One region of the Limosilactobacillus mucosae genome, then DNA from elsewhere that is predicted to be linked to it. Evidence: predicted binding sites of a transcription regulator. Region 1 holds the regulator's gene; the other holds the start of a gene.

Region 1 (7,776 bases):
AGCATTTTGGCAGTCGCTGGAGCTGGTGGCAGGAATTTTTGATGATTGTGCTGGCGGGCGTGCTGTTTATTGATATTACGGGATCGCTTTGGCTCAGCTGGCAGTCGCACATCAAGCTGACGGCGGCATTGATGTCCAATCTGGCATTTATTCCTGGCGACCTGATCAAAGCCGGCGTGGCAGTAGCCGTTGCTCGTCAGCTGCGGCGCGTACCAGCATTGAATCTTGGCTAGAAAAGAGGAATCGCAATGGGTACTAAAGATGAGCTGCTTAAAATTTTCTTGCTTAATGAGCAGCAATGGATTTCAGGCAGTCAGCTGGCGGAGCGCTTAAAGGTCAGTCGCGAAAGCATCTGGAAAGGCGTCGCTGCCCTGCGCAGACAAGGACATCAGATTGAGAGTCAGCGAGCGCTTGGCTATCGATATTTAGGAACGGATCATTTGGATGCAGCGGTAATCAAGATGCAGACTCGCGATGAGTTTAATGGCGAGATTCATACGGCATCAAGTATTGATTCAACGCAAAACTGGGCTAAGCAGTATCTCAGCAGTCATCAGCCCAGCCAGCCAGTCGCGTTTTTAGCTGATCAGCAGACGGCCGGCTATGGCAGACGCGGCCGCCAGTTCTATTCGCCGCAAAAGACAGGTTTGTATTTTAGCTTGGTTTTGCCGCATAATCCGATGAGCGCGCTGCCTAAAATTGGCCTTTTAACAACCGGAGTCGCCGTTGCAGTTGGCCGAGTACTGAAGCAAACCTTTCCTGATCATGATTTTTCATATAAATGGGTCAATGATATCTATATGAATGGTCACAAAGTCTGCGGTATTTTGACTGAGGCAACGCTGGAACTGGAATCAGCATCATCGGCAGCATTGATTGTAGGAATCGGCATTAATCTGTCGACCGTTGATTTTCCAGCAGCCGTAGCTCAAAAAGCCGGCAGTATTGCCCCTGAGCAGACCATTGATCGAAATCAGCTGGCTGCCAGGCTTTTGGTTGCAATCATGAACGTTTATAGTGAGTACGATTCGGGAAAATTCCTGCCAGAGTACCGAGCTCATTCATTGGTCTTGAAGCGGCCAGTCGTCTTGAAAATCGGCAATGATAAAGCAGTTGGCAAGGCTGTCGACATTGACGATCAAGGCGGCTTGGTATTGGAATTTGCGGATGGCACGAAAAAGTCGTTTATCAGCGGCGAGGTGACCAAGGTTGATCTGCCAGGGATGACGTCATAATGGAAATTCACGGTTTAGATTTAGATCAGGCTGGCCGCTGTCGGCACTATCACTTGGCAGTTGATGTTGCGGCCTTGAAATGCAGTCGTTGCCCAAAATACTATGCCTGCTATCGATGTCATGATGCTTTGGAAAACCATCATTTTATGGCTTGTGAGCGGGAAAACTGGCCAGTCCTATGCGGTGTCTGCGGCTGTTTGATGCAGTTTGCACAATACCAGCAGGGAAGCTGTCCGCGCTGTGGGCACGACTTTAATCCCGGCTGTCGTCGTCACTGTCGGATTTATTTTAAATAACTTTCTTTTCTCATTGATTTTTAATTAAAACGAGATTAGAATATAAGGCGTTGATTAAGAAGAAAAATAAATCAGGCCCAATGACATGTTTTAATTAAGTTTTAGGAAAGGATCAGTGATTAAGATGACGCTGCGATATACGGTTTTAGGTTCAGGTGCGATGGGATTGCGCTTTGGGGTGCTGCTGCAGGAAAATGCGGGGGCGCAGGTTGATTTTGTCGACAACTGGGCACCCGAAGTTGAAACCATCAAAAAACAAGGTGGGGTCTATGTTTCTCGTGACCATGAAAATCGGCATCTGGTTCCGGTCAATATCTATTCGCCAGAAGAGTATCAGGGCGAGCCAGACGTTTTTATCGTTTTTGCCAAGCAGATGACGCTGCAGGATCTTTTGGAACGCTCGGCTCATTTCTTTAAGCCAGAAAAGCAATACGTTTTTTCAGGCATGAATGGGATGGGTCACGTTGAAAAACTGAACAAGTATTTTCCCAAAGAGCATGTTTTAGCTGGGACCTGCCTGATCGGGACCGTGCTAAACAAGGCTGGCGACGTTGACTTTATTGGCAAGCCTGGTGCTGGATCAATCAATGTTGCCAATGAAACGGAAAAGCCAGATGAGCGCACGCATGAAATTATTGCCGACTTTAAGGCTGCCAACCTGAATCCAACTTTGACGACCAACTTCTTGGGAACTTTGATGACCAAGGTTGTCTTTAACTCAGTTGTCAACACGATCTGCACGCTGTTTGAGATTCAAATGGGTCAGTTTATTGACTATCCAGGGGCTGAACGGCTGAGCAAACAATTGATCAATGAGGCCTATGATGTGACTGAACGAGCTGGCATCAAGCTGCTCAATGATCGCGAGACCGAATGGAAGACGGTTGAATACGTCAGCCGCGTCGGCAACCCACTGCACTATCCTTCAATGTATCAAGATATGCATAATGGTCGAAATACCGAAGTCGACTACATCAATGGCTATATTTACGAATTAGGCAAAAAGTACGACTATGAAGCTACGACGCATGACTTTCTGCGCGGCTTGGTTCATTTGGCGGAAAATACGCGTAAGTTCCGTCAATAAAAAGACCGCTGGATCAAATCTGGTCCAGCGGTCTTTATTTATGTTGATCTGCAGCGTATATGCTATTGATTTTCTTGATCAAATGTCTCCAGGGCTTCGGCGGCTTCAGTCCATTGCAGCTCAACGTCTTCGCTTTGGGCTTTTAAGGCATCCAGCTTTTTTTGCAGATCGGTCAGCTGGGCGATGTCGACGGCAATTTCGGGCTTGGCCATCTCAGCTTCGATCGCGGCCTGCTTGCCCTCCAGTTCACCCATCTGATTTTCTAATTGATCGACCTGCCGCTGCAGCTTGCGTCGGGCACGCTGAGTTTCTTTGCTTTGCTGATAGGAAAGCTGACCGGTTGACTGTTTGACTTTGGTTTCTGGCTGTGTTTGATGCTCCAGTTTTGCCTGTTGGGTCAGGTAGTCATCGTAGTTTCCTTCATAATGCGTCATGCCATGAGCCGTCATATATAGGATATCAGTAGCAACCTGGTTTAAGAAATAACGGTCGTGCGAGATAAACAGAACCGTCCCATCAAATTCGTTAATGGCTGTTTCCAAGACTTCGCGGCTGTCGATGTCCAAGTGGTTGGTTGGTTCATCCAGGATCAAAAAGTTGATTGGCATAAATGAAAGCTTAGTCAGCTCCAGACGTGCCTTTTCGCCACCCGAAAGCGCGCTGACTGGTTTATAGACGTCATCGCCAACAAACAGAAAACTGCCCAGAAGCGAGCGAATGTCTTTTTCGGAAACTTCAGGATGATCGTCCCAGACTTCTTCTAAAACGGTCTTTTCAGGATGCAGTTGCTGCTGTTCCTGGTCGTAGTAGCCGATTTCTAGATTAGCGCCGAATTTGATCGTCCCGCTGAGCTTGGGAATCTTTTTCAAAAGCGTCTTTAAAAGCGTTGATTTGCCAATCCCATTTGGACCGATAATACCGACGCGCTGACCTTTGCGAACCTTAAATGATAATGGCCCAGCCAGCTTTTGATCTTGATAGCCGATATTGAGTTCATCGACGTCTAAGACCTCGTTACCCGAAGCATGGTCACTGTGGAATTGAAAATGAATCGAGGAATCATCGGTAGTCGGCCGCTCCAAGCGATCCATTTTCTCAAGCTGTTTGCGGCGAGCCTGGGCGCGTTTGGTGGTTGAGGCTCGGACAATGTTGCGATTGACAAAATCCTCCAGCTTGGCGATTTCTTTTTGCTGCTGCTCGTAATGCTTCCATTCAGCCTGCAGTCGTTCGCGCTTGTGGGCTACGAATTGCGTATAGTTGCCGGTATAGTGAATCAGCGTTTTATTGTCAAGATCGTAAACGTCAGTAACCACGCGATCTAAGAAGTAGCGGTCGTGAGAAACGATCAAAAGCGCACCTTGATAGCTTTTAAGGTAGTCTTCCAGCCAGCTTAAGACGCCCATGTCCAAGTGATTGGTCGGTTCGTCTAGAATCAAAAGGTTGGGCGACTGCAGCAGAATCTTAGCTAGGGCCAGCTTGGTTTTTTGACCGCCAGAAAGCGCATTGACTGAAGTATCATACATACCTTCATCAAAGCCGAAACCATGCAGTACGCCACGCATCCGGGACGCGTATTCATAGCCGCCCTGTTTTTTGAACTGCTCGGATAAACGGTCATAGCTTGCTAAAACGTCTTGGTAGTCCGCTGCTTTGGGCGTCAGTGTTCCCAATTGATTCTCTAGCTCATGCAGCTGTTTTTCCAGTTCGTGTAAAGGAGCAAAGACGCTGTCTAATTCGGCCCAGATTGAATTTTGGCTGTCGAGTCCTTGATTCTGAGCCAGGTAGCCAATCGTCAGGTCGCGGGCGTGAGTAACCGTGCCTTCATCAGGTTCGGTTAAACCGGCAATGATTTTCAAGAAGGTCGTTTTGCCGGCACCGTTGCGTCCGACCAATGCAGTTCGGCCATGTTCTTGAATCTGCATATTCATATTATGAAACAAAACATCGCTGCCAAAGCGACGTTCAACATTATTGGTTTGCAGTAGCAGCATAATTTAACCTCATTTTTTAAAGTAGATAGTCAGTTAAGATTGTAGCACAAGATCAGACTAGGTCGCGAGCTTGAGGATAGGACCGATCAATAATGTTAAATTTTGAATTAACGTTTAAAAAATGATCGTCATTACCAGCACATTCATGATCAGCGGATGGCCTAAATTTCACAAATCATTAATGGACATGCAGTGAAGCCTGTAGCATAATAGAAAACATGTTTAAATAAAAACGATTCTTTTCTTGGAAAATAGTTCACAAACTTTAGCGGAGTTGTTAAAATGATTAAGGAATAATTTTCACAAACTAGAATCTGAATTGGAGGAATCTATTAATGGCAACGCGTAAAATTCCCCGTGCCACGGCTAAGCGGTTGCCGGTCTACTATCGGTATCTGAACGTTTTGCTTAACGCCAATAAACGACGCGTCTCATCGACTGAATTATCAGAGGCGGTTAAAGTTGATTCGGCAACGATTCGACGCGACTTTTCCTATTTTGGCGAATTGGGCAAGCGCGGCTATGGCTATGATGTGGAAAAGCTTTTGAACTTTTTCAAGGGGATCTTGAATCAAGATAAGCTGACCAGTGTGGCTTTGGTCGGGGTCGGCAGTCTGGGCAGCGCCTTGATGAACTATAATTTCCACCAAAGCACGAATCTGCGGATCAGTGCAGCTTTTGATCCTAAACCAGCCTTAGCCAATACCGTTAAGAGTGGGATTCCTGTCTACCCGGTTGGCGAGATGAAAAAGCAGCTGCAAGAACAGCAGATTGATGTCGTTATTTTAACGGTACCTGGCGAAAAATCGCAGGCCGTTACTGATGAGTTGGTCGAAGCAGGGGTTCATGGTATCTTGAACTTTACACCGGTTCGTCTGTCAGTGCCAAAAGACGTTCAGGTACAAAATATTGACCTGACCAATGAACTGCAGACGCTGATCTACTTTATTGAAAATAACAATACTAAAGACAGTCAAAAATAACTCAACGCATGGCGAGCAATCGTCATGCGTTTTTTGATAAAAAGTCAAAAAAGTTAAAATGCCGTTAGAATGGTAACTAAAGCGTTTTCTATAAAATAATAGTCAAAATTGGTCAAAATAATTGTTGCATTTTAGCAAGATCATGATATAGTAGATCATGTAATTAGCACTTGGGTGATAAGAGTGCTAAAAAATATCTGAATTATTAATGATGATTGATGGAGGGATTAACGTGTTAAAACCATTAGGAGATCGCGTTGTTCTTAAAGCGGAACAAGCTGAAGAAAAGACGGTTGGCGGAATTGTCCTGGCTAACAATGCCAAGGATAAGCCAACGACGGGTACGGTTGTAGCAGTTGGCGAAGGCCGTTACCTGGACAATGGTCAAAAAGTTGCTCCAGCCGTTAAGGAAGGCGACCGCGTCCTGTTTGACAAGTACGCAGGCAATGAAGTCGAATACAATGGTGAAAAGTACCTGGTCGTTCGTGAAAAAGACCTGGTTGCCATCGTTGACTAAGTAGACTTGTTTTCGCATTCGATCAATATTAATGAGGTGAAAATCTAAAATGGCAAAAGAAATTAAGTTTTCTGAAGATGCACGCAAGGCAATGCTGCGTGGGGTAGACAAGCTGGCCAATACGGTTAAGACGACGATCGGTCCTAAGGGTCGCAACGTTGTTTTGGAACAAAGCTATGGCGCACCTACGATTACTAACGATGGGGTTACGATCGCCAAGAACATTGAATTGGAAGATCACTTTGAGAACATGGGTGCCAAGCTTGTTTCTGAAGTTGCTTCCAAGACCAATGACAACGCCGGTGACGGTACGACGACGGCAACCGTTTTGACGCAAGCCATCGTTAACGCCGGGATGAAGAACGTTGCTGCCGGTGCTAACCCAGTTGGCATTCGTCGCGGTATCGACAAGGCTACCAAGGCTGCCGTTGAAGAACTGCACAAGATGAGTCATGAAGTGCAAAGCAAGGACGACATTGCACAAATTGCCTCCATCTCTGCTGCTAACCCTGAAGTTGGTGAACTGATTGCCGATGCCATGGAAAAGGTCGGCAATGATGGCGTAATCACGATTGAAGACAGCCGTGGCGTTGACACGACGGTTGACGTGGTTGAAGGGATGAGCTTTGACCGCGGCTATATGTCTCAATACATGGTAACCGACACGGACAAGATGGAATCTGATCTGGACAATCCATACATTCTGATCACTGACAAGAAGATTGGCAACATTCAAGACATTTTGCCTTTGCTGCAGGCCGTGGTTCAAGAAGGCCGTTCGCTTTTGATCATTGCTGACGACATTACCGGTGAAGCTCTGCCAACCTTGGTATTGAACAAGATTCGCGGGACGTTCAACGTTTGCGCGGTTAAGGCGCCAGGCTTTGGCGATCGTCGTAAGGCTCAATTGCAGGATATCGCCATTTTGACTGGTGGTACCGTAATCTCTGATGATCTGGGCATGAGCTTAAAGGATGCTACGATTGCTCAACTTGGCTCTGCCAACAAGGTTACCGTAACTAAGGACAACACGACGATCGTTGACGGCAATGGTGCAAAGGATGCGATTGCTGAACGAGTTGAACAGATCAAGCAGGCAATTGCCAACACGACTTCTGAATTCGACAAAGAAAAGCTGCAAGAACGTCTGGCCAAGCTGTCTGGTGGGGTTGCCGTAATCAAGGTCGGCGCTGCTACGGAAACGGAACTCAAGGAAAAGAAGTACCGTGTTGAAGACGCTCTGAACGCTACGCGGGCTGCCGTTCAAGAAGGATTCGTACCTGGTGGTGGTACTGCTTTGATCAATGTAATCCCTGCTTTGGAAAACGTTGAAACTGAAAGCGACGACGAAGCAACTGGTGTCAACATCGTTAAGAAGGCGTTGGAAGCCCCAGTTCGTCAAATCGCTGAAAATGCTGGCGTTGAAGGCTCAATCATCGTTAACCGTTTGAAGAGCGAAAAGCCAGGCATCGGTTACAACGCTGCCGTTGACAAATTTGAAGACATGGTTGCAGCCGGAATCGTTGACCCTACCAAGGTTACGCGTTCGGCACTGCAAAACGCTGCTTCGGTATCAGCAATGCTTTTGACTACTGAAGCCGTTGTTGCTGATAAGCCAGAACCAAAGAATGATCAACCAGCCGCTCCTCAACCTGGTGCCGGCATGA
Region 2 (7,776 bases), 650 kb from region 1:
TGCCGATTGTTCGCAGGGCTTGGGGACTGGCTAATTCACAGACCGGATTGATCAGTTCGGTCAGCACTATTGGGATGATCTGCGGCGGCTTTTATTTTGGTCACCTGGCTGATCGAATTGGCCGCAAGAACACGCTGATCATTACCCTGCTGATGTTTTCGCTGGGGAATGTGGTCTTAGCAGCCGCGGTTGGCTTTAAAAGCTTTTTGGTAATTCGTTTCTTTGTTGGAATGGGACTCGGTGGCGAACTGCCAGTAGCTGCTACTTACATTTCTGACTTATACCAGGGCAACAAGCGCTCACAAATGCTGATTATGGCTGATAGCTTTTGGGCGATTGGCTGGCTGATTGCCTCATTTCTGTCGTTTTTGCTCAGCACCACGATTGGCTGGCGGGGTCTGTTACTGGTTACTGCACTGACTGGCTTTTTTGCCATCATGATGCGCCGCAACATTCAAGAAATCAGTCACGTCCAAACGCAGCATGTTGCTTTGGGCCAAGCCTTAAAAAAGTCGTTTCATGGCAAGACCGTTCTGCTATGGATTGCTTGGCTGATGGTAATGTTCAGCTACTACGGGATGTTTATGTGGCTGCCAAGCATTATGCTGGCACGGGGCAACAGCGTCATCGAAAGTTTCGGCTATACGACGATCATTGTGGTGGCCCAGTTGCCTGGATACTATCTGGCGGCTTGGCTTGCCGGCAAAATCAAGATTAAGTATGTTTTTGCCATCTACATGTTGGGAACAGCGCTGGGAGCAATCATGTTCGGCAATGTTTCCAGCAGTACACTGACGGTTCTTGCCGGCTGCATCTTATCGTTCTTCAACTTGGGAGCTTATGGTGCCATTATCGCTTTGACGCCAACATTGTATGAGACTGATGTTCGCGGGACGATGACCGGGATGGCGCAAGGAATGGGCCGAATTGGTGCCGTGGTTGGACCGCTGCTGGTTGGGGTTTGGATTGACCAACACGTCAGCATCAATATGATTTTCTTGATTTTCATGATTTCGTTGATTATTGGTTCGGTGGCTGTCTTGGCATTGCCGGAGCCAGGAAAGAATGAGGGCGCTCATGCTGAATGATTTTCTTCTCAAACAAAAACTGACTGCCTTTTTAAAAGAAGATCTGGAATTTGGGGATGCCAGTCTTGCTCCCCTACCCGATCATGTCATTGAAGGAACGTTTATTGCCAAGGCAGATGGAATTGTCTGCGGTCTGCAGGTTATCAATGCCGTCTATGACCTTTTAGGCGGTGCTGAAGTTGAACTATTGGTCAGCGATGGTGAAAAAGTCGCCAAAAAGACCGAGCTGGCACACGTCAAAGGATCAGCAACCGTTTTGCTGAGCGGTGAGCGCGTTATTTTGAATCTGCTGCAGCACATGAGCGGGATTGCTACTAAAACTGCTCAAGCCGTCCAGCTGTTAGCTGATCCAACCATCAAGATCGTGGATACACGCAAAACGATGCCTGGACTAAGAATGTTCGAAAAAGCGGCCGTACGTGCTGGTGGCGGGTTTAATCACCGTATGGGACTAACGCACGGGATTATGTTAAAAGACAATCACCTGGCATTGGCAGGCAGCGTTGGCAAGGCAATCGATCTGGCCAAGCAAAGCGTTGGACCAATGACGCGCGTTGAAGTTGAGGTCGAAACAGAGAGTCAGCTGCGGACCGCGATTGCTCATCATGCCGACGCGATCATGTTTGATAACCAGGTACCGGCCACGATTAAAGAATGGCAAAAGCTGGTCCCTGCTGGAATTCTTACCGAGGCGTCCGGTGGTATTGATTTGACTACGATTGCATCCTATCGCGGCTGTGGCGTTGACTTTTTGTCTATCGGTGAACTGACCAACCGTGTCGTTCCACTGGATATCAGTTTTTTGGTCAATGGCGCGGTTAAAAGCTGAAAAATAATTTAAAAACAGCATTGTAAACCTTACAGTGCTGTTTTTTCATTTACTGAGGATTTAAATGCCTACTCCATCGTCACAACGGCTTTGATAACCTTGCCAGCGTTGGAATCTTCTCGAGCCTGTTCCAACTGTTCAAATGGATACTTGGTAATGATCTTGTCGATTGGGAACCGCCCTTCTTTGTAGAGTTGAACCAACCGCGGAATAAAGATCTTTGGATTGGAGTCACCTTCACAACAGCCAATTACGGTCCGATATGCCATCAAGACGTCCTTACCAAAGTCAAAGTTCTCAACTTCACCAGATGGCGCCAGCAAAACGATTTTACCATTCAGACAGGTACTTTGAATGGCGTTTTGGATCATGTTGCCATTGCCAGAGGTATCAATGGCATAGTTGACGCCGCCATTTGAGATTGCCTGGACTGCCTGGGCCATCGTTTGACCAGCCGGCAGCTGCTTGCGGTTGATTACGTCGGTTGCGCCCAGTTCCTTGGCCAGTGCCAGACTGTGCTCATTGCCGCCAACCGCAATAATCTGACGGCAGCCCGCCACCTTGGCAGCCATGATCGCGCTAAAGCCAACCGCACCACAGCCAAAGACAGCCAACGTTTCGTCAACGTGGGGACGCAGCGTGTTTAAGACGGCCCCGGCACCAGTCTGAACGCCACAGCCAAATGGTGCAATCATGGCCAGATCAACGTCTTCATCGATTTTTACGATGCTTTCTTCACTGATCGTAGCATATTGAGCAAATGATGATTGGCCAAAAAACATTGCTACCGGCTGACCGTTTTGCGACAGCTTGCTCTGACAATCAGCACCCACGCCGCCAAAATTAATTTCGTTAAATTTTTCACAGTATTGAGGACGGCCTTGAACGCAGCTCTTGCAGTGACCGCAAAAGGCGTATGAAAAGGCTACATGATCGCCAACCGCAAAGTCTTTGACGTTTTCGCCCAGTTTTTCAATGATGCCGACCCCTTCATGTCCCAAAACAATTGGCGACATGCCAAGCGTGCGGCCAAATTCATCAGTGTGGCAAAGACCGCTGGCAGTGATGCGTACCAGGACCTCGTCATTTTTTGGCTCAGCAAGTTCGACTTCTTCAAATTTGTATGGATCCGTAGCTTGACGAACAATGGCAGCTTTCATTTTCATAATCGATTCTCCTTATCTTTACCATGCTCACTAATCTGCTTTGATATGACTAACTGCTTTTGCATCCAGATAACAATATATGTGCTAAGACAAGTGACCATCAGACTTTCCGAATTTAGATAAAACAGCATTATGGTCCTACTAACGTTCGGCTGTATCTATAAAAACTAAGACTCGCATTCACTGCTTAAGTAATGGTTTTGAGAAATGCCGATTAGTACTGGGCCAGTCTTGCACCTATTGTTAATCATTTAACAAGATAAGTTTAGCATTGAACTTGTAGCCTAAGTAGTGCTAAAATATGCCGACACCCGAACTATTTCATTCGGCAGGCAGGAGGGAAAAACTTGAATCTCGATCAGTTAAGAATCTTTATGGAAGTCAGCGAGTTGGGCAGCTTTCAAAAAGTCGCGCAGGCACATTACGTTTCACAACGGGCCGTTTCAAGACAGATGAAGCGTTTAGAAGATGAACTCAACGTCAAATTGTTTACGCGTGGCAAGAATCAAGTTACTCTGACAACGGCTGGCGGTTTCTTTAAGGAGCGCTGTCAGGTTATCTTGAGAATGATCAACGATACCAATCAGGCTGTTCAGCATTTTGACGAACGATCGCGGCATCGCTTAACGATTGGGTACTTCTCACCTTTTGACACTTTGCTGCTGCGCGACTTGATCTTTGAACTGGATGCCAACATTGACGTTTTTATTGCTGAAGCTGGTCCCGAACACGTCATTACCGATGTCTTGATGAATGATCTGGATTGCGCTGTGGTGATGGATCATTACGGCTTTGACCAGGAATTTTCCAAGATGGGCCTAAAAACCGCGTTGCTGCACACGGATCAGATGGTGATCGGCGCCAGTGAACGACTGCCGATCAAAGATGCCGTTTCCATTGAACAGCTGCGGCGCTACCCGATCATCTATTACAGCAATGAAGAATCATCCTATCTCAAGCGGGCCTTTCTAGAAAGTCTGGGATTAAATAGCCAGGCTTTAAACGTCGAGCGCGTCTTTTCGTTTGAACACATGCAGATGCTGGTCAGTCTGGGCAAGGCACTAGCATTTTACCCCCGCGAGCTGATCAAGGCTTACGATAGGACCAGCCGCCACATCCGCTATTGGCCGATCAAGGATGCCTCTGACCAACGCTTTACCTTCAACCTCGTCTACCGCAGCGATAATCATAATCCAGCCCTGCGTCAGCTGCTCGATCAGATTAAAATTACCGATGGGATGCCTAAGCAAGCGTGATTCCATAGTCGTCTGATTGATTAAAAGACGACCCAGACCGCGCCAATTACCAGTGCTGGCAAGAGATTGGCCACGCGAATCTTGTTGCCCCACAAAAGATTGATGCCAACGCAAAAGATCAATACGGAACCGATATAGGAGATGTTGTTCATCACAGCCGTTGTCATCAGTGGCTTAAGCAGCTCGCTAAACAGCGTCACCGTTCCCTGCAGAATCCCGACTGGCACCGCCGCGAATCCACAGCCGCGTCCCATTGAAGCCGCCATTACCAAGACGATTACAAAATCAAGAATCGCCTTGGCAAACAGAATCGAATGGTCGCCCAAGATCCCATCCTCAATTGAGCCAACGATTGCCATTGCCCCGATACAAACGGTCAGCGACGCGGTTACGAACGCTTCGATAAATTCTTGATCATTGGCATTGCCGGTCTTTTTCTTGAGCCATTCGCCAAAATCGGCAAAGCGATCCTCAATCCGCAGCCACTCGCCGATTAGTCCGCCAATCGCCAGGCTGCCAATCAGCATCATGGTTCCCTGCGTTGAAAAGCTGCCATGCTTAAACGTGAGCATCTGTGCCATCGTCCCGCCCAGTCCTAAAAACAAAACGGCAATTGCGGTCGCTTTCATCAAGGTGTCTTGAAAACGAGGCGCGATTCTTTCACCAGCAAGACAGCCGATTATGCCAGCAGCAGCAATTGCAATTACGTTCACGATAGTTCCTAATCCCGGCATTTTTATCCCTCCATTTAAAACCGCCATCCCAGTTCGGAAATGGCGGTTTCTAATTTAATTCTAATAATCACTTTATATCCTAACAAATCATTCAGCTGCTGACTAGTCCAAATTAGCATCCATCAACTAAACCAAAGTCTTGCATCGATACTGCTCCCAATTGTCATCGGCACGTCTTTAGCGTATGATCGATATAAATCTAATTGGATACAATCGACTGCGAGGTAATTATATGCACGATAAACTTTCATTTGCTTCTGACTATCTAGAGGGCGCTCATCCCAGCATCTTAAAACGGCTTGCTGATACCAATTGGCAAAAGCTGCCGGGCTATGGTTTTGATGAGATCTCACTGACGGCTAAGGATAAGATTCGCCAAGCCTGCCACGCTCCCAACGCTGAGGTCGAGTTTTTGGCTGGGGGCACGCAGGCCAATGTCGTGATGATTGATGCGCTGCTGCAGCCCTATCAGGGAGTAGCAACCGCAGATACTGGCCATATCAGCGTTCATGAAGCCGGCGCGATTGAAGCAGGCGGTCACAAGGTTTTAACGCTGCCTGGTCATGAAGGAAAGATTACTGCTGCTCAGATTGCCGAATTGGCTGGTGATTACGCAGCCGATGCCAACCACGATCACATGGTTATGCCAGGAATGGTTTATCTGTCACAGCCGACTGAATTTGGAACGCTGTATACTAAATCGGAATTACAAGCCATTCACGACGTCTGTCAACAATATGATATGAAACTTTACGTTGACGGTGCGCGCTTATCATATGCACTGGCCTGCACGGTAAATGACGTTACCATGGCAGATCTGGCAACGTTATGCGATGCGTTTTACATTGGCGGAACCAAATGCGGCGCCTTGATCGGTGAAGCCGTCGTTATTCCAGACCCAAAACTATTGCCGCATCTGTTTACGATGATCAAACAGCATGGCGCGCTCTTAGCCAAGGGCCGTCTTTTGGGTATTCAGTTTGATGAGCTTTTTAAGGATAACCGCTACATCGACATTGCTCGGCCCGCGATTTTATATGCCGATCAAATTCGCGATTGTCTCAAGCAAAACGGCTACCAGCTCTATGGATCATCACCAACCAATCAGACTTTCTTTGTTATTGAAAATCAGCAGCTGGCTCGTCTTGAAAAGCAAGTTGAATTCAGCTTTTGGGAAAAATACGATGAAACGCATACCATTATTCGGTTTGCCACCAGCTGGGCCACGCAAAAGCAAGACGTTGATCAGCTCTGCAAACTCATGCGTGAGCTTGCTTAATTGCTGTTTAGGTTTCGGGAATGGTTTAGTTGCTACATTAAAATCGGCCATGTTGATGACTCCTAAATTGTTAAAAATCTAAGACTATTACTTTTTAATTTGGCTAATGTTATAATTAATACCCTGCCTTAGTTACTGTAATTTTAATCAAGGGGAAGATTTTAAGATGACTAACAAAACCATTTATTTTTGCGCCGGCTGGTTTACTGACAAGCAAAACCAGGCCTATCAAGCGGCCATGACGGCAATCGAGCAGAATCCAACCATTGACGTTGAAAACAGCTACGTTCCTCTGCAGCATCAGTACAAGAACATTCGCGTCGATGAGCACCCAGAATACCTGCACGACAAGGAATGGGCCACGGCTACCTTTAAGGGCGACTGCCTGGGCGTTACCACGACCGACGTTACGCTGGCCGTCTACATTCCGGATGAAGAAGACGTCGGCATGGGAACTGAGATTGCCTGGGCTAAGGCGCATGGCAAGTACGTGCTGCTGGTAATTCCAGATGAAGAATGGGGCAAGCCGATCAACCTGATGTCATGGGGCTTTGCGGACAACGCCATCAAGATGAGTGAACTGGCCAGCTTTAATTTTAACCAGCCTTCGTTCAACTTCTATGAAGGGGCCGTCTACTAAAATCATTCATATAAACGGCAACAGCGCCAAATTCGGCTTACAAAGCATGAATCTGACGCTGTTTTTTTTACTCTAAGTCAATGTTTTATTTGCGGTAGTTTGCCAGCAGTTCATCAAACGGCTGATACTCTGGCTGCCAGTGCATTGCCGCAACGGCCTGTTCTGCACTGAGATCAGTCTGTGCCAGGCCTTGATCAATCGCTGACTGGGCCACGGCGATCGCGACTTGCTTGGAAAAATCAGTCAATTGGCTGACCGGCGGCAGAACCGGTGCCCCAGGAGCCTTGACGTCAACCAGGCCGCCAAGTGCATGCGCGGCAGCAGCCAGCATCTCATCATTGATAACCCGTGCATTAACGGCCAAAGCACCAAATCCTACGCCGGGATAGATCAAAGCATTGTTGGCCTGGCCAATCTGGTAGTCGATGCCTTGGTATGCGACCGTAGCACTAGGAATTCCCGTTGCCACCAACGCCTTGCCATTGGTCCATTTAATCAGGTCAGCTGGTATGGCCTCGATCTTTTCAGTTGGGTTGGAAATTGGGAAAATGATTGGGCGATCAGCATGTTTGGCCATCTCTTTAATGGCAGCTTCGGTAAAGGCATTGTGAACCGTTGACGTACCAATCATTACCGTCGGCTGAACGGCCTTGATGATTGCCGGCAGATCCGTAAGCTCGCCCGCGTCAACAAACTCATCTCGCGAACGGACAAATGCCTGTTGTTTAGGCGTCAGTCCCGGCGTATCCTCAAAGAGCAGTCCTTGACGATCCACCAGATAGAA

Evidence for each region. The regulator Rex, encoded in region 1, represses fermentation and respiration genes when NADH is low (regulators of the CRP and FNR family bind a similar motif). The targets are predictions, from matches to a motif close to TTGTGAANTANTTCACAA.
Region 2: the regulator Rex is predicted to act here: its motif matches at 3,324-3,341, upstream of H0G69_RS04670 (NAD(P)-dependent alcohol dehydrogenase).

Annotation. Positions count from the first base shown of each region.
Region 1 covers NZ_CP058954.1:318,301-326,076, forward strand. Annotated here, with positions in the region: gene H0G69_RS01435 (biotin transporter BioY) at 1-233, shown strand, start outside; gene H0G69_RS01440 (biotin--[acetyl-CoA-carboxylase] ligase) at 249-1,235, shown strand; gene H0G69_RS01445 (CHY zinc finger protein) at 1,235-1,531, shown strand; gene H0G69_RS01450 (ketopantoate reductase family protein) at 1,656-2,618, shown strand; gene H0G69_RS01455 (ABC-F family ATP-binding cassette domain-containing protein) at 2,681-4,609, opposite strand; gene H0G69_RS01460 (redox-sensing transcriptional repressor Rex) at 4,945-5,592, shown strand; gene groES (co-chaperone GroES) at 5,825-6,109, shown strand; gene groL (chaperonin GroEL) at 6,159-7,776, shown strand, end outside.
Region 2 covers NZ_CP058954.1:966,500-974,275, reverse strand. Annotated here, with positions in the region: gene H0G69_RS04680 (MFS transporter) at 1-1,088, shown strand, start outside; gene nadC (carboxylating nicotinate-nucleotide diphosphorylase) at 1,078-1,917, shown strand; gene H0G69_RS04670 (NAD(P)-dependent alcohol dehydrogenase) at 1,986-3,083, opposite strand; gene H0G69_RS04665 (LysR family transcriptional regulator) at 3,431-4,339, shown strand; gene H0G69_RS04660 (DUF554 domain-containing protein) at 4,360-5,073, opposite strand; gene H0G69_RS04655 (threonine aldolase family protein) at 5,306-6,352, shown strand; gene H0G69_RS04650 (nucleoside 2-deoxyribosyltransferase) at 6,519-6,992, shown strand; gene H0G69_RS04645 (malolactic enzyme) at 7,078-7,776, opposite strand, start outside.